2 regions of the Mesorhizobium sp. LSJC285A00 genome follow, and region 1 is predicted to be linked to the other one. Evidence: predicted binding sites of a transcription regulator. Region 1 holds the regulator's gene; the other holds the start of a gene.
What was found. The regulator LexA, encoded in region 1, represses DNA repair genes until DNA is damaged. The targets are predictions, from matches to a motif close to TGTTCNNNNTGTGTTCNG.
Positions count from the first base shown of each region.

Region 2: X726_RS140300 (DNA recombination protein RmuC) is a predicted target of LexA. The motif match lies at 2,111-2,128, and genes of this name have one in related genera.

Region 1 covers NZ_AYVK01000024.1:113,798-127,612, reverse strand. The annotation lists gene X726_RS149770 (peptidyl-prolyl cis-trans isomerase) at 134-2,029, shown strand; gene trpD (anthranilate phosphoribosyltransferase) at 2,061-3,071, shown strand; gene trpC (indole-3-glycerol phosphate synthase TrpC) at 3,075-3,887, shown strand; gene moaC (cyclic pyranopterin monophosphate synthase MoaC) at 3,890-4,372, shown strand; gene glp (gephyrin-like molybdotransferase Glp) at 4,373-5,578, shown strand; gene X726_RS149795 (alpha/beta hydrolase) at 5,624-6,454, opposite strand; gene X726_RS149800 (AMP-binding protein) at 6,621-8,246, shown strand; gene kynA (tryptophan 2,3-dioxygenase) at 8,243-9,079, shown strand; gene kynU (kynureninase) at 9,186-10,433, opposite strand; gene X726_RS149815 (GntR family transcriptional regulator) at 10,601-11,365, shown strand; gene lexA (transcriptional repressor LexA) at 11,568-12,350, shown strand; gene X726_RS149825 (ComEC/Rec2 family competence protein) at 12,344-13,815, opposite strand, start outside.
Region 2 covers NZ_AYVK01000053.1:34,411-38,823, forward strand. The annotation lists gene X726_RS140305 (class I SAM-dependent methyltransferase) at 1-763, shown strand, start outside; gene X726_RS140300 (DNA recombination protein RmuC) at 825-2,078, opposite strand; gene def (peptide deformylase) at 2,182-2,712, shown strand; gene fmt (methionyl-tRNA formyltransferase) at 2,718-3,668, shown strand; gene X726_RS140285 (N-acetyltransferase) at 3,665-4,171, shown strand; gene truA (tRNA pseudouridine(38-40) synthase TruA) at 4,183-4,413, shown strand, end outside.

The DNA of each region.
Region 1 (13,815 bases):
CCGGGCGACATTGGGGTCTCGCCCTCCCTATCAAAATCAGGCCACAAAGCAATCGACAGTGAGCCGGAAGGGCGCTATTGCGCTTGTTTCAGACTCGGGCGCACGCAAAACTGCGCAAAAATCGGAAGTAACAATGCTTGGTATATTGAGAAGCGCGGCAGGGACCTGGGTCGCGAAAGCCCTGCTGTCGCTGCTGGTGTTGAGTTTCCTTGCCTGGGGCGTCACCACGCGGATGACGGGCGGCTTCCTGGCTGGCCATCATGCGGTGATCACCGCCGGCAGCACCACCGTGTCGATCACCGAGTACCGCCTCGCCTATGATCGCCAGATCGCCATGCTGCAGCAGCAGATCGGCCAGCGCATCAGCCGCGACCAGGCCAAGGCCTATGGCATCGACAACCAGGTGCTGGCTCAGTTGGTGTCCGGCGCCGTCCTTGACGAACAGGCGCGCAAGCTCGGGCTTGGCTTCTCCAAGGACAGGTTGGCCGAACTGACGCGGCAGGAACCCGCCTTCCAGGGCCCGAATGGCCAGTTCGACCGCCGGCTGTTCGAATCCCGGCTGCGCGAACTGGGAATGCGGCCGGAGGATTATCTGAAGAACCGGGCTCAGGTGGCGGTGCGCCAGCAGATCGTCGAAGCGGTTTCGGACGGCCTCAAGGCTCCGGACACCTTCTTCAAGGCAGTTGCGCTCTATCGGGGCGAAGACCGCACCATCGACTATCTGATCTTGCCAAAGGCGTTGGTCGAACCGATCGAGGCCCCCTCCGACAGCGTGCTTCAGGCTTATTTCGAGTCCAACAAGAAAACCTACGCGGCGCCAGAATACCGCAAATTCTCCTATGTCCGGCTCGAGCCCGAAGACATCATGGATGTCAGCGCCGTGACCGACCAGCAGGTCAGCGACGACTACAACAAGAACAAGGGCCGCTACACCACGCCGGAAATGCGCACCATCGAACAGCTGGTGTTTCCTTCCGCGGACGCCGCCAAGGCGGCATCCGATTCGCTGAAGACGGGCGCCACTTTCGACAAGATCGTCACCGCGCAGGGCAAGACCCCGGCCGACACGCTGCTCGGCACGCTCTCCAAGGACAAGATCACCGACAAGGCGGTCGCCGATGCCGCATTCGCGCTTGCCGTCAACGAAGTCAGCCCGGTCGTCCAGGGCGCGTTCGGTCCGGTGCTTTTGCGCGTTACCGAGATCAAACCGGAGACGGTGAAGCCGCTGGCGGAAGTGTCAGACCAGATCCGCAAGGATCTGGCGCTTGGCGAAGCAAGCCGCATCCTGCTCGACGTGCACGACAATTACGAAGACACCCGCGCCGCCGGCAGCACGCTGGCCGAAGCCGCCGCCAAACTGAAGCTCAAGGACGTTACCGTCGAGGCCATAGACCGCACCGGCCTCAAGCCGGACGGCACCATCATCAAGGACCTGCCGGCATCGCCGGACCTCATCAAGGCGGTGTTCGAGGCCGAGCCCAACACCGAGAATCAAGCCCTGACCACGCCTAACAACGGCTTCGTGTTCTATGAACTGACATCGATCACGCCGGCTCGCGACCGCACGCTGGACGAAGTCCGCCAGCGCGTGGTGGCGGACTGGACGACAGAGGAAACGACCAAGCGGCTGACCGCGAAAGCAGACGAACTCGACAAGCGCCTCAAGGCTGGCACCACACTCGACGTCATCGCCGGCGAACTGAAGCTTGAAAAGCAGACCAAGCGCGGCGTGAAGCGCGAGGCCGACGATGTCGATTTCGGCAAGGAGGGTGCTGCTGCGATGTTCGGCGTCGGCGAAGGCGGCACCGGGCTGATCCCCTCGCCCACCGGCGACGGCCAGATCCTGTTCAAGGTCGCCGAAGTGTTCGAGCCGGCCGGAGCCGACGCCAGCTCGGTACCCGACGATGCGCAAAAATCCTTCACGCAAGGCATGTCCGACGATCTGCTCGACCAGCTGGTGGCGCAGTTGCAGACGCAGTACGCCGTCAGCGTCGACCAGGCCGCCGTTGCCCAAGCCCTCGCCCAATGAATGGCCTTAGCCCAATGAGCGTCTTGGCCCAATGAGCGCCCTGAAGACCCATATCGCCAAGGTCGCCACGGGAACCGGGCTTACCTTCGAGGAAGCGCGCGAAGCTTTCGACATCATCATGTCTGGCGACGCGACGCCGGGCCAGATCGGCGGCTTCCTGATGGCGTTGCGCGTGCGCGGGGAGACCGTGAGCGAGATTTCCGGCGCCGTCGCCACCATGCGTGCCAAGATGCTGCGCGTCGAAGCTCCTGAGGGCGCCATCGACATTGTCGGCACGGGCGGCGACAATTCGCATTCGGTCAACATCTCGACCGCCTCGGCCTTCGTCATTGCAGGCTGCGGCGTGCCGGTCGCCAAGCACGGCAATCGCGGCCTGTCGTCGCTGACGGGCGCTGCCGACGTGCTGGTCGCGCTCGGCGTCAAGATCGATATCCCGCCAGAGGTGATCGGCCGTTGCATCCAGGAGGCCGGCGTCGGCTTCATGTTCGCGCCGGCGCACCACCCGGCGATGAAGCATGTCGGCCCGACCCGCGTCGAGCTCGGCACGCGCACCATCTTCAACCTGCTCGGACCGCTGTCCAATCCGGCCGGCGTCAGCAGGCAGATGGTCGGCGTGTTCCTGCCGGAATGGATCGTGCCGGTGGCCGAGACATTGAGGGCGCTGGGCACCGAGCATGCCTGGGTCGTCCATGGCGACGGCTATGACGAGATCACTACCACCGGCGAGACTGTGGTTGCGGAACTGGCCGGTGGCGAGATCCGTCATTTCACGCTAACCCCGGAAGCGGTCGGCCTGCAGCGCCACAGCAAGGACGAGCTGCGCGGCGGCGATGCCCCCTACAACGCCAAGGCGTTGCGCGACATGCTGAGAGGTGCTGCCGGGGCCTATCGCGATACGGTGCTGATGAACGCCGGCGCCGGCATGGTGGTGGCCGGCAAGGCGACGACGCTTGCCGACGGCATGGCCGCGGCCACACAGGCCATTGACAGCGGCCGGGCGCTGGGCGTGCTCGACAGGCTGGTCGAGATTTCGAACGGATGAGCCGTGGCTGACATTCTGCGCAAGATCGAGGCCTACAAGCGCGACGAGATCGCGGCGGCGAAGGCGCGTATACCGTTGGCCGAGATCAAGGCGCGAGCCAAGGATGCCGACGCACCGCGTGGCTTTCTGAGGGCGCTTGAGGCGAAGCGCAGATCGGGCAGCTTCGGCCTGATCGCCGAGATCAAAAAGGCAAGCCCATCCAAAGGCTTGATCCGCGCCGATTTCGACCCGCCCGCACTGGCGCAGGCCTATGAGAAAGGCGGTGCCGCCTGTCTTTCGGTGCTGACCGATGCGCCATCCTTCCAGGGCGCGCCGGAATTTCTCATCAGTGCACGGAAGGCAGTGTCCCTGCCCGCGCTGCGCAAGGATTTCCTGTTCGACCCTTACCAGGTCTACGAGGCTCGCGCATGGGGCGCCGATGCCATCCTGATCATCATGGCCAGCGTCGATGATGCCTTGGCGAGCGAATTGGAAGCGACCGCGTTCGAACTCGGCATGGACGCGCTGATCGAGGTGCATGACGAGGCCGAGACGCAGCGCGCGGTAAAACTCTCGTCGCAGCTGATCGGCATCAACAACCGCAATCTCAGAACATTCGAGACCAGCCTCGAGACCTCGGAACGGCTGGCATCGATGGTGCCGGGCGGCCGATTGCTGGTCAGCGAGAGCGGAATTTTCACCCACGACGATTGCTTCAGGATGCAAAAGACCGGCATCAGCACCTTCCTCGTCGGCGAGAGCCTGATGCGGCAAGAGGATGTCGCTGCGGCAACGCGGCTGCTTTTGACAGGCAAGGCGAAAGCAGAGGCCATCTGAGGATGGCAGCCGCCCTCACCCATCTCGGCGCCAAGGGCGAGGCCAACATGGTCGATGTCGGCGAGAAGGCGGAGACGACGCGCACGGCGGTCGCCGAGGGCTTTGTCTCGATGCGGGCCGAAACCCTGAAGATGATCCTCGACGGCGACGCCAAGAAGGGCGATGTGCTGGGTACCGCGCGCATTGCCGGCATCATGGCGGCCAAGAAGACGCATGAGCTGATTCCGCTCTGCCATCCGCTGCTTTTGACCAAGGTGTCGGTCGACATCGAACCGGACACCACGCTGCCCGGCCTTAGGGTCACCGCGCTCGCCCGCGTCACCGGCAAGACCGGGGTCGAGATGGAGGCGCTGACCGCGGCATCTGTCGCGTGCCTGACCATTTACGACATGGCCAAGGCGGTCGACCGCGCCATGGTGATTTCCGGTATACAGCTGGTGGAAAAGACCGGCGGCAAGTCCGGCGACTACAAGGCGGGTTCGTAAATGGCGCTGGTTCCGGTCGCCGAGGCGCTTCAACGCCTACTCGACGGCGCTGTGGCGTTGCCCGGTGAAAGGGTCGCGCTGGCGGATGCGGCCGGCCGGGTGCTGGCGGAGCCGGTCGTGGCGCTGCGTACCCAGCCGCCTTTCAATGCATCTGCCATGGACGGCTATGCCGCACGGGCGCAGGATGTGGCGTCGGCCCCGGCGCGGCTTTCGGTGATCGGAATGGCGCCCGCAGGGCGAGGCTTTGACGGCACAGTGGGTAAATCCGAGGCCGTGCGCGTCTTCACCGGCGCGCCGCTGCCTGAAGGCGCAGACACGATCGTCATCCAGGAAAATGTTCGCGATCTCGGCGGTGGCCGGATCGAGGTCACCGAACCGACGGCGAAGAACCGCAACATCCGCCGCCTTGGACTGGATTTTGCCCAAGGCGACGTGCTGCTGGAGAAAGGCCGCGTGCTCGATCCGGCTGCATTGTCGCTGGCGGCGTCGGCCAATCATCCCCGGTTGAACGTGGTGCAACGGCCGCTGGTCGCCATCATCGCCACCGGCGACGAATTGCTGCCACCGGGCAGCGAACCTGGCCCCGCCCAGATCATCTCGTCCAACGCCTATGGCGTCGCTGCTGTGGCGCAGTCGGTCGGCGCTCGCGCGCTCGATCTCGGTATAGCGGCCGATCGCAAGGAAGCGATCGCGGCGCTGGTGAAAAAGGCGGTCGATGCGAAAGCCGACGTCATCGTCACGCTCGGCGGCGCCTCGGTCGGCGACCATGATCTCGTTCATGACGTGCTGACCGGCGAAGGCATGAACCTCGACTTCTGGAAGCTCGCCATGCGCCCGGGCAAGCCGCTGATGTTCGGGCGGCTGGGCGATATCAGGTGCATCGGCCTGCCCGGCAATCCGGTGGCGAGCCTGGTCTGCTCGCAATTGTTCCTGAAGCCGCTATTGGCGCAGCTCGGCGGCCGTCCCCACCGGCAGGACATCCGCCAGGCTCAGCTTGGCGCCGCGATGCCGGCCAATGATCTAAGGCAAGACTATGTGCGCGCCGTGGTCCGGGAAGAAGCCGGCGCATTGGTGGCGACACCATTCGGCATCCAGGATTCCTCGATGCTGAGAATGCTGGCCGACGCCAACGGCCTGATCGTGCGCGAGCCCTTCGCTCCGGCGGCAGAAGCAGGCGCTGCTTGCAGCGTTCTGATGTTGCGCTGAAGGTCGCGGATCCAAGCCGTTAATTCCAAGAGATAAGACTGGTTGTTACTCCGCCAGCAATGTCCGCGTCAGCGGATGTGTCGGATCGGCAAGCCCGTCGACGATGCTGAAATGATGCCGGTCCGGCTCGACCACTGTGCTGGTCGTGGCGCCGAGGCCGATCCAGATGTTGGCAAGCAGCGCATTCTGGCGCAGGAACTCCGCCCGCTCGCCGCCGCCGGCCCAGCAGGTGATGCGCGCGCCCTGCATGGGGCGCAGCAGAACCGGGCTTTCGGCCAGTGCTTCCGCTTCATCGATGGCCAGTGTCGCGTTCATCCCCGTCCGCATGATTGGCCGCAGGTCATGGACGCCGGAGATCGAGACGACATTGCGCACGCGGCCCGCCACATCGGCGGCCAGGGGTGTCGTTGTCGTCACCATCCTGGAGGCGAGATGGCCGCCGGCGGAATGCCCGGTCAGGATCACCGGCCCGCCGACCATCGTCGCCGCCTTGCCGATCGCCGCCGCGATTTCCCTAACGATGCCGGAAATGCGTATGTCGGGACAAAGCGTGTAAGTCGGCATTGCCACGGCAAAGCCATTGGCAACCGCGCCGTTGGCCAGATGCGACCATGGCTTGTTGTCGAACGCCTTCCAGTAACCGCCATGGATGAAGACGACGAGCCCTTTGGGCATGACATCGGGAAGGAACAGATCGAGCCTGTTGCGCGGGCTGTCGCCATAGGCGATGTCGAGCTTGGCCCGACCGGACGCCGACATTGTGTCGCGAAAAGCCTGTGCCGGTGTGTCCCACGCGGCCGGCCAGCGATTGCTGCCGGCAATGTTGTCGCCGTTGGCGTAGGCATTGTCCCAATCGGCAACACGATGTTGGAGCATCTGCATCCCTCCCGGATGGCTTCAGTTCAGTCGACAGGAATGGCCGCCGAACAGGGCGGCGTCAATGCTGCGACCTAAAAACATTTTAGGCTTGAAACAAATTTCGACTGGTGCGATCCTGCGCCTTGTTCAGCCATGGGCGCGAGGCAGACAGGGGCAGCCGAAAATGCTTGGGCCATCAGCGCATATCGACACATTCACGCGCGACAACCTGCCGCCGCCGGAGCAATGGCCGGAGTTTTTGCTCGACGGCTTCGACTATCCCGACCACATAAATGCCGGCGTCGAATTGACCGACAGGCTGGTCGAAAAAGGGTTCGGCGACCACACCGCGCTGATCGGCAATGGCCGCCGCCGCACCTACAAGGAACTGTCCGACTGGACCAACAGGCTCGCCCATGCCCTGGTCGAGAATTATGGCGTCAAGCCGGGCAACCGGGTGCTGATCCGCTCGGCCAACAACCCGGCCATGGTCGCCTGTTGGCTGGCCGCCACCAAGGTTGGCGCGGTGGTCGTCAACACCATGCCGATGCTGCGCGCCGGCGAACTCGCCAAGATCGTCGACAAGGCGGAAATCACGGTTGCGCTTTGCGATACAAGGCTGATGGACGAGATGACCGCCTGCGCCAAGGGCAGTGCGTATCTCAAGCAGGTCATTGGCTTCGACGGCACGGCCAACCATGACGCGGAACTCGACCGCGCCGCCCTCGACAAGCCGGTCACCTTCACTGCCGTCAACACCGGCCGCGACGATGTCGCCCTGCTCGGCTTCACCTCCGGCACCACCGGCGTGCCGAAGGCGACGATGCATTTCCACCGCGACCTGCTGATCGTCGCCGACGCCTATGCCCGCGAAATCCTGGAGGTGACGCCCGACGACATCTTCGTCGGCTCCCCGCCCCTTGCCTTTACCTTCGGTCTTGGCGGGCTCGCCATCTTCCCGCTGCGTTTCGGCGCCGCGGCGACGCTGCTGGAACAGGCGACGCCACCCAACATGATCCACATCATCGAGACCTACAAAGCGACCATTTCCTTCACCGCTCCAACCGCCTATCGGGCCATGCTCAAGGCCATGGATCAAGGCGCTGACCTGTCCTCGCTGCGCGTCGCGGTTTCGGCGGGCGAGACGCTGCCGGCGCCTGTCTTCGAGGAATGGACTGAGAAGACCGGCAAGCCGATCCTCGATGGGATCGGCGCCACCGAGATGCTGCATATCTTCATCTCCAACCGCTTCGACGACATGAAGCCGGCCTCCACCGGCAAACCCGTCGGCGGCTATCAGGCACGCATCGTCGATGACGAGATGCGGGAGCTGCCGCGCGGCTCTACTGGCCGGCTGGCGGTGCGCGGCCCGACCGGCTGCCGCTACATGGCCGATGCCAGGCAAAAGGACTATGTCCGCGATGGCTGGAATCTCACCGGCGATACGTTCACGCAGGACGAGGATGGCTTCTTCCACTTCGCCGCGCGTTCCGACGACATGATCGTCAGCGCCGGCTACAACATCGCCGGCCCCGAGGTCGAAGCGGCGCTGCTCTCGCATCCCGACGTCGCCGAATGCGCGGTGACCGGCGCCGAGGACGGTGAACGCGGCCAGATCGTCGAGGCGCATATCGTGCTTGTGCAAGGTGTTTCGCCGGACGCATTGACCGTCAAACGCCTGCAGGACCACGTCAAGGCAACGATCGCGCCCTACAAATATCCGCGTTCGGTGAAGTTCATCGACGCCTTGCCCAAAACCCAGACCGGCAAGATCCAGCGCTTCCGGTTGCGCGCGGAGAAGAGCAATTGATTAAGCCGCACGATCCGGCGTCCGATGGCGCGCAGATGTCGTTCAAGGAGCGGATGTCCTACAGCGACTATCTGCAGCTGGACAAGGTGCTCGATGCGCAGGCGCCGCTGTCTTCGGCCCATGACGAGATGCTGTTCATCATCCAGCATCAGACATCGGAATTGTGGATGAAGCTCGCTTTGCACGAGATCGGCGCCGCGATCCGCTCTATCCGCGCCGACCGCCTCGAACCGAGCTTCAAGATGCTGTCTCGCGTCGCGCGCATCTTCGAGCAGCTCAACAATGCCTGGGACGTGCTGCGCACGATGACGCCAAGCGAATACACCGAGTTTCGCGACGCGCTCGGCCAATCCTCGGGCTTCCAGTCGTGGCAGTACCGCGCTATCGAGTTCATGGCCGGCAACCGCAACCTTGCCATGCTCGGGCCGCACAAGCACCGGCCCGACCTTACGGACAGGCTGGAAGCCATCCTGGCCACGCCGTCGCTCTATGATGAGGCGCTTCTGCTTTTGGCGCGCAATGGCTTCGACATCGGCGCCGACGCCAGTCGCACGGACTGGCGCGAGACGCGCGTCGAGAACGAAGAAGTGCTGGCTGCCTGGCAAACCGTCTACCGCGACCCGCAGCGCTACTGGATGCTCTACGAACTGGCCGAGAAGCTGGTCGACTTCGAGGATTATTTCCGCCGCTGGCGCTTCAACCACGTCACCACGGTCGAGCGCATCATCGGCTTGAAGCGCGGCACCGGCGGCACCTCAGGCGCCTCCTATCTGAAGAAGATGCTGGAGGTCGTGCTGTTTCCGGAGCTCTGGACGGTCCGCACCCGGCTCTAGAGCATTTCACCGTTTAACGTAAACGGCGAAATGCTCTAGCTCTTTGATTTGACGCAATTGCGGACGGAAAACCGCTTCACACTTTTCCTGAAATTGCTCTAGTTCCTCAGGTGACCGCGGTCTTCACCGCGAAGCGGGCGTCCTGCCAGGCGCCGGTGCGCAAAATATCCTCCAGCGCTTCGACCGCCTGCCAGACATCGCCATAACCGACATAGAGCGGCGTGAAGCCGAAACGGATGGTCGACGGCGCCCGAAAATCGCCGATCACGCCGCGCTCGATCAGCGCCCGCATCACCTGATAGCCATGCGGGTGGAGGAACGACACCTGGCTGCCGCGCTGGCTGCCGTCGCGAGGACTTTCCAGTTCAAGCCGGTAGGCGCCGCATCTGGCTTCGACGAGCTGGATAAACAGGTCGGTCAGCGCGATGCTTTTTCTGCGCACCGCCGCCATGTCGACGTCGTTCCAGATATCGAGCGCGCCCTTGAGCGCCCGCATCGACAGCACCGGCTGCGTTCCGCATAGGAAGCGGCGGATGCCGCTGCCGATGGCAAAGCCCTGCTCGAAGGCAAAGGGCCGCGCATGGCCCCACCAGCCGCTGAGCGGCTGGCTGATATCACCATGGTGGCGCTCGGCCGCGTAGATGAAGGCCGGCGAGCCCGGGCCGCCATTGAGGTATTTGTAGGTGCAGCCGACAGCGAAATCGGCATTGGCACGGTCGAGTTCGACCGGCAAGGCGCCGGCGGTGTGGCAGAGATCCCAGATGATCAGCGCGCCGGCGTCATGTGCCTTGCGCGTCAGCGCCGCCATGTCGCGCAACTGGCCGGATTTGTAGTTGACGTGGTTGACCAGGATGACGGCAACGCTGTCGTCGATCAGGTCCTCGATTGCGGCCGCGTCGACGCCCTCCAGCCGCAGCCGCGTTCCCGGCCGGGTCGAGGCGACGCCTTCGGCCATGTAGAGGTCGGTCGGGAAACTGTCGCCCTCGGCAACGATGACCGACCGATTCGGCCGCATGCCGAGCGCGGCGTGCAGCAGCTTGTAGATGTTGATCGAGGTTGTGTCGCAGACCACCGTCTGCCCGTCAGCCGCGCCGATCAGTCGTCCGAGCTGATCTCCCAGTTCCACCGGCATGTTGAACCAGCCAGCCGTGTTCCAGGCGCGAATGAGGTCCTGCGCCCATTCCTGCGTGGCGGCCTGTTGCAATTCGCTGAAGACGGCTGGTGACGCGGCACCCAGCGAATTGCCGTCGAGATAAATTACGCCTTGCGGCAAGACAAAGCGTTCACGCATGGAGCGCAGCGGATCGGCGGCATCCATTGCTTCGATTGTAGCGAGATCGGGTGTCGTGCTCATGATCCGGCGCCCCTCCATGGACAAACGCGCGCGGCGGAGCCTGCCGCCCAAACATGCCGGCGATCTTGAGTGATCGCCCTTGAACTGTCAAACATTATATATAATTCACCCATTGAAAGGCTTTGATATATAATGATCCGCCGAGCGTTTATGTCTGATGGATCACGATGCTGGATGACGAGCAGACCTCGAAGACGGAAGTGGCCTATCGCCTGCTCAGGCGCGATATTCTTGCGACCCGGCTGGCGCCTGCCGCGCCGTTGAAGCTGAGCACGCTGCGCAACACCTACGGCATCGGCTGGACGCCGTTGCGCGAGGCGCTGTCGCGGCTGGAGGCGGAACGGCTTGTGACCGCCATCAGCAACCGCGGGTTTGCGGTCGCTCCCGCCTCTCGGGCGGAGCTCGAGGATTTGGCGCGTGCGCGGCTGGTGGTCGAACTGCCCCTGCTGGTGGAATCGATCGAGAAGGGCGACCGTGAGTGGGAAGACGCAGTCGTTGCCGCCCACTATCGTCTCTCACGGTGCGGGTCTGTTCTCGACGATCCATCGGATGATGCGGTCGACGCGTGGTACGAAAAACACGATGCCTTCCATGCGGCGCTGCTCAGTGCCGCGACATCCAGCTGGCTGCTGCGCTTCAATGCGACGATTTCCGACCAATTGCATCGCCATCACCGCTTTCTGGGTCTGGTCCCGACGCTGCGCGCCGCCGCCGGTCGCACGGATGGACACCGGAAGGCCGTGGCGGCCCTGCGCGACGCCGTGGCGATCGAACACCATACCGCCCTGATGGAAGCGGCCCTCGATCGCGACGTCGAACGTGCGAAAACTCTGATGACCGCTCACATCGGCTACACGCTGCAGGTCTATGCCCAGAGCGAACCCGGCGCGGATGCTGCGCAGCCCCGTCCGAAAAGGAAGCGGCGGTCGTAGCCGACGCGCAGGGCACTTTGGCTTCGTTTCACCCGTTGCCGGCAATGGGCGCAGGCGGCGCTCGCAGCGCCGAACGTTACGCTGAACAAAACGTCAACACATTCATTAAACTTTAAAAGGTTGCGGAACACAACTGGAACAGATAGTGTTTGTTCTGGGTTTGTTTTTTCTGATTCTGGTTTCAGAACCCTTGGGGGCCGCGATGCTGACGCGCAAACAACATGAGCTTCTGATGTTCATCCATGAACGCCTGAAGGAGAGCGGAATCCCGCCGTCCTTCGACGAGATGAAGGAAGCGCTCGACCTCGCCTCCAAGTCCGGCATCCACCGCCTGATCACGGCGCTTGAGGAGCGCGGTTTCATTCGCCGGCTGCCGAACCGGGCGCGCGCGCTGGAAGTGCTGCGGCTGCCCGACTCGATCGCACCAGGCCTCAATGCGGCGAGGAAGTTTTCGCCGAGCATCATTCAGGGCAGTCTTGGTCAAACCGGCCAAGGGCAAGGCGGCCAAGGACAAGGCGCGTTGGGCCAAGGCGGTCTCGGCCGCCAGATCAAGCCGGGCTCGCCGTCGCGTTCGATGTCGGCCGGCAATGACGATGCCGTTTCCGCGATTTCAATCCCGGTTATGGGACGCATCGCCGCCGGCGTGCCGATCGACGCCATCCAGCATCAGACCCATTCGATCTCGGTGCCGCCCGATATGATCATGGGCGGCGAACACTACGCGCTCGAGGTCAAGGGCGATTCGATGATCGAGGCCGGCATTTTCGATGGCGACACGGTCATCATCCGCAATGCCGACACAGCCAGCCCCGGCGAGATCGTGGTGGCGTTGGTCGACGATGAGGAAGCGACCCTGAAACGCTTCCGCCGCAAGGGCGCCTCGATCGCCCTGGAAGCCGCCAACCCGGCCTACGAGACCCGCATTTTTGGACCGGACAGGGTGAAGGTGCAGGGCAAGCTTGTCGGATTGATCCGGCGCTACTGAGCCGGCTTGGGTTTGTACTTTTCACGCTGGTTGTAAGGCGGCAGGCCGCGCGCTTCGCGGGAGAAGCGGCGTTGCTCGTGCCAGGGGCGATACGGCTTGTCGACGGCGAAGCGGATGGTTGGCGCTGCAGCTGCCGATTGCGGATCGAAGAAGACGGCGGCGCTGCCGTCGCGGGCCAGCTGTTTCTTCGTCACGACCAGCACCAGCGGGTCGCGGCACGGATTGTAGGCGGTGGCGTCATCGATGACGATCAGGCTCGCGAAGGCACAGGCCGGCCGCGCCGTCTTGCGGTCTTTCGCAAGCGCTACAATGGCTCCGGAAGGGTGCCGGGCGATACAGAGATCGCCGGTGCAATAGAAGGGCGAGCCGGGCGGCAGATCGAGCGGATCGAGATCGAACCGCGTATCTGTTGCCTCGAAAATCTCAGGTGGGATAATGGTTTCGGCCCGCAGCGCCCGTTTCCAATTGTCCGTGGTGAATTCGTTGGAGCGTTCGCGGTTGAGGGCGAGTTCGCCGCCACCGATCGGCATGGCCACCAGATGCGCATCCTCGGATATGAGCACGTCTGGCGTAAGCACCTGCGGCACCGTCAACAGGCCGGCCAGCGCGAAAGGCACGGCCGCCAACCTGAGCCAGGTGGTGGCCATGGTGGCGATGACGAGGGCGACCGCCACTAACAGCACCGAGCGGATGGAGATCAGCCCGACGGCGTCGACCGGCGAGCGCTCGGAAATCCAGGCCGATATAGCGATCATCGCCATCAGACCCTTGCCCATCACATAGAGGAACGGCCCGTCGGCGCCGAACGGCATCGCCAGTGCGCTGAGCACGGCAAAGGGCATGACGATCAACGAAACAATCGGCATCACGGCCAGATTGGCGATCAGGCTGAGCGGCGACACACGCTGAAAATGCCAGATGGCGAACAGCAAGGTTGCACTGCCGGCGATGATCGAGGTCATTGCGAGGCCGCCCATGGCCAGCGCGAATTTTCGCGACAGGAAGCCGACGAAGGAGCGCTTTGCCGGCGGCGTTCTCACCTTGTCGGCGCGGTAATCGGCCCAGCCGGCATAGGCGCCGACAAGGGCGGCGGTGGCGGCAAACGACATCTGGAAGCTGGGACCGACCACCTCGTGCGGCGACACCAGGATGACGGCAATGGCGGAGATCGCCAGATTGCGCATGGTGAGTGCGGCGCGATCAAACAGCACGGCGACAAGCATGACCGCCAGCATGATGAAGCTGCGCTCGGCGGCAACCACGACGCCTGAAATAACGAGATAGGCGGCGATCGAGACAAGCGCTGCCGCGGCCGCATATTTCTTCACCGGCCGGCGCGAAGAGAAAACGGGAAACAGCGCAAAGGCGCCACGCAGCAACGCCATGATGGTGCCGGCAACCAGCGCCATGTGCAGGCCGGAGATGGAGATGATGTGGTAGATGCCGGTGCGCCGCATCGCTTCGT
Region 2 (4,413 bases), on a different contig from region 1:
CTACGACCATTACATGGTGCCGCTGATCTTCGAGCCGTTCGCCGCGGATTTGGCACGACGGGCAGCGTCCTTGTCGCCCGGCGCCGTCCTGGAAGTCGCCGCCGGTACCGGCGTTGTCACCCGCGCATTGGCTCCAAAACTGTCTCCCGGCGCAAGCTATGTCGTGACCGACCTCAACCAGCCTATGCTCGACTACGCGGCCTCGCGACAAGCTCCCGACAGTCGTATACAATGGCGTCAGGCGGATGCTCTGGCGCTGCCGTTCGAAGATGCGGCTTTCGATCTCGTTTGCTGTCAGTTCGGCGCGATGTTCTTTCCCGACCGAGCCGCCGGCTATCGCGAAGCAAAGCGGGTCCTGAAGACCGGCGGCCATTTCCTGTTCAACGTGTGGGATCGCATCGAAGAGAATGTATTCGCCAATGATGTGACGAATGCTCTTGCGGAGATTTTTCCGAACGATCCGCCCCGCTTTCTCGCCCGCACGCCGCACGGCTACAATGACATTGCATTGATCCGCGGCGAGTTGGAAGCCGCAGGTTTCTCCCGTGTGGTGATCGACACGAGGGCCGAACAAAGCCGTGCCTCCTCGCCGCGCCTTCCGGCGGTTGCCTATTGCCAGGGAACTCCGCTTCGCAACGAAATCGAGGCCAGAGGAAAACTGGAAGCCGCAACCGATCACGCCGCGTCCGTGATTGCAGCCAGACACGGCAGCGGCGAGGTTGCGGCCAAGATCCAGGCGCACGTGATCGTGGCTACGGTCTAATGCATGGCGCCCAGAAGTGTGCCGCGGTTCTGGGACAACGACATGCATCAAAACAAAGACTTTAATCGTCGCCTTCGACGACACGTAGCCTGAGCTGCCCCGTCTTGGAATCCGCCACCCGCACCCCGGCTTCGGCCTTGGCGGGTCCGCCACCGCGCACTTCGGCTTCGCTTTCGCCAAACTCCAGCGCTTCGATCTTTTGGCCGCGCTTGGTCACCTTCGAGGTCGACACCAGTATCTCGTCGATATCCTTGGCCGACTGGCCAAAATGCGTTTGCAGCCGGCGCACGCGTTCGTCGACACGCGCGACGTCCTCCATCAGCCGGATCACCTCGCCCTGGATCAGATGCGCCTGTTCGCGCATGCGGGCGTCCTTGAGGATGGCCTGGATGACCTGGATCGACAGCATCAAAAGCGACGGCGAGACGATGATGACACGCGCCCGGTGCGCCTTCTGGACCACGGCGTCAAAATTCTCGTGGATTTCGGCGAACACCGATTCCGACGGCACGAACATGAAGGCGGTGTCCTGCGTCTCGCCCTGGATCAGGTATTTTTCCGAGATATCGCGGACGTGAATTTCGATGTCGCGGCGGAAAGCCTGGGCCGCGATCTTCTGTTGTTCGGCGCCATCGGCGGCGCGGATGGCGTTCCAGGCTTCCAGCGGAAACTTGGCGTCGATGGCAAGCTGCGGCGCACCGTTCGGCATCCTGACCAGGCAGTCGGGACGGCTGCCGTTTGACAGCGTTGCCTGGAACTCGTAGGCGCCCATCGGAAGGCCGTCGGCGACGATCGCCTCCATGCGCGACTGGCCGAAGGCGCCGCGCGTCTGCTTGTTGGACAGGATCGCCTGCAATTGCACGACCTGGCCGGCCAGCGACTGAATGTTGCCTTGCGCGGTGTCGATGACCGCCAGCCGTTCCTGCAGTTTGGCGAGGCTCTCATGCGTCGATTTGGTCTGTTCGGTCATGGTTTGACCGAGCCTGCCGGTCATGGCGTCGAGGCGCTGGCCGATCGACTGGTTGAGTTCGGCCTGCCTTGCGCCGAACACGTCGGCGATGGCGCCCATGCGGCCCTGCATCTCGGCCTGGCTTTGCAAAATGCCGGCCATCCGCGCCTCGGCGTCGCGGGCGTGGTCGGCAGCTTCCGCCGCGGCGATGGTGCGCGCCTTGGCCGATCGCCACAGCGCCACGACAAGCGCCAGGAACAGGCCGAGAAACACCAGCGCGCCGATGGCCAGTGCATGGCCGAGCGTGATCGTCGTAGCGCCAAGCCGGGCAACGGGTTCGGAAAGGATGGTGCTCAGGTCGTTCATCCCGCCAGCATAGCCGATTCGCAGACCTGGCACAGATCAAAACGTGAACGAGACCGATTCGCACCGGTTGACGCTTCTCCTGCGACGTTTTAGGTGAGGCGCCATGTCGATCAAGCCGCTCATCATCCTTCCCGATCCTATCCTGCGCCAGGTTTCCAAACCGGTCGAACGCGTCGACGCGCCTTTGCGCAAACTGGCCGACGACATGCTGGCGACGATGTATGATGCGCCGGGCATCGGCTTGGCCGCAATCCAGATCGGCGAGCCGCTGCGCATGCTGGTCATCGACCTCGCCAAGGAAGACGAGCCGCCGGCGCCGCATGTCTTCATCAATCCCGAAATCCTCGAAAGCGCCGACGCTCGCTCGGTCTACGAGGAAGGCTGCCTGTCGATCCCGGACTATTACGCCGAGGTCGAGCGTCCCGCCTCGGTGCGCGTGAAATATCTCGACCGCGACGGCAAGCTGCAGGAGATCGAGGCCGAAGGCCTGATGGCGACCTGCCTGCAGCACGAGATCGACCATCTCAACGGTGTGCTGTTCATCGACCACATCTCGAAGCTGAAGCGCGACATGGTGGTCAAGAAGTTCAAGAAGCTCGCCAAGGACAAGGCGCCGGGCAAGCTGGTGGGATAGGGAAGATGCCGCTTCGCGTCATCTTCATAGGCACGCCAGAGTTTTCGGTGCCGGTGCTGCGCGCGATTGCCGAGGCCGAGCACGAGATAGCAGCCGCCTACACCCAGCCGCCGCGCGCCGCCGGCCGCCGCGGTCTGGAGCTCACACCGTCGCCGGTGCAGCGCGAGGCTGAGCGGCTGGGCATCGAAGTGCGCACGCCGCTGTCGCTGAAGGGCGAGGGCGAGCAAGCTGCTTTCCATGCGTTGCGTGCCGATGTCGCAGTCGTCGTCGCGTATGGTTTGCTGTTGCCGAAGGCTATTCTGGAGGCTCCGCGCCTCGGCTGCCTCAATGGCCACGCCTCGCTTTTGCCGCGTTGGCGTGGTGCAGCTCCCATCCAGCGAGCCATTATGGCCGGCGACGTCGAAACCGGCATGATGGTGATGCGCATGGAAGAGGGCCTGGACACCGGTCCGGTGGCACTGGTTGAAAAATGCGCCATAGAGCCCGACATGACGGCCGGCGATCTGCACGACCGCTTGATGAATATTGCTGCCACGCTGATGGTGGAAGCCTTGTCCCAATTGGAGACAAATACCCTGGCATCGACTTTGCAGGCGGCTGACGGGGTGACCTACGCCAGGAAAATCGATAAGTCGGAGACACGTGTGGACTGGACGCGCCCGGCTGCGGAGGTCCACAATCACATTCGCGGCCTGTCGCCATTTCCCGGCGCCTGGTGCGAGGCCGACATCGGCGGCCGCACGGAACGGCTGAAACTGCTTCGCTCGACGCTTTTGGAAGGCACGCTTTCTGAAAGCATGGGCGAGTCGGGAGGAATTCTCGATGACCGGCTGACGGTCGCCTGCGGGTCGGGCGCGGTCAGGCTGGTCGAAGTTCAACGGGCGGGCGGAAAGCCCGCTGCCGCGCAGGAGTTTCTGCGCGGGGCCAAGATCGAAAAAGGAATGAAGTTCTCATGAGCATGATGTCGATACGCGGCGCGACGCCGCGGGACCGCGAGGCCATACGCCTGGTCGAGGAACACGCATTCGGCCAGCAGGCGGAGGCCGGGCTGGTCGACGCTCTGGTCACCGGCGGCGACGCCGTTGTCGAACTGGTGGCGGAAGAAGACGGCCAGGTGGTCGGCCACATCCTGTTTTCCAGGCTGTTCGTCCAGAACGGCGGCAAGCAGTTCGCAGCCGTGGCGCTGGCGCCGTTGGCGGTGGAACCTTCGTTCCACGGCTCGGGCATTGGCGGTGCGCTGATCCGCGAAGCGCATATCCGCCTCAGGGATGGCGGCGAGACGCTCGCCGTTGTGTTGGGCGATCCGGCCTATTACGGCCGCTTCGGCTACAGCCATGCGCGCGCCGAAAAGTTCGAGAGCGAATATCAGGGCGAAGCGCTGCAGGCGCTGGCCTGGGGTGACGCACCCGAAAAAGGCAAACTGGTCTACGCCCAGGCCTTTACCGCACTCGCCGCCTGAACGAAGGGTGTATGCCGCGTTTTCGTCTCGATATCGAATATGACGGCAGCCTTTTCGCCGGCTGGCAACACCAGGCGGATCAGCCTTCGGTGCAGCAGGCGATAGAGCAGGCGATCGAGAAATTCTGCGGTGAGGCGGTGCGGATACGCGCCGCCGGCCGCACCGACGCCGGGGTGCATGCGACCGCCCAGGTGGCGCATGTCGACCTCGCCAAGGCATGGCCAAACGACAAGGTGCGCGAC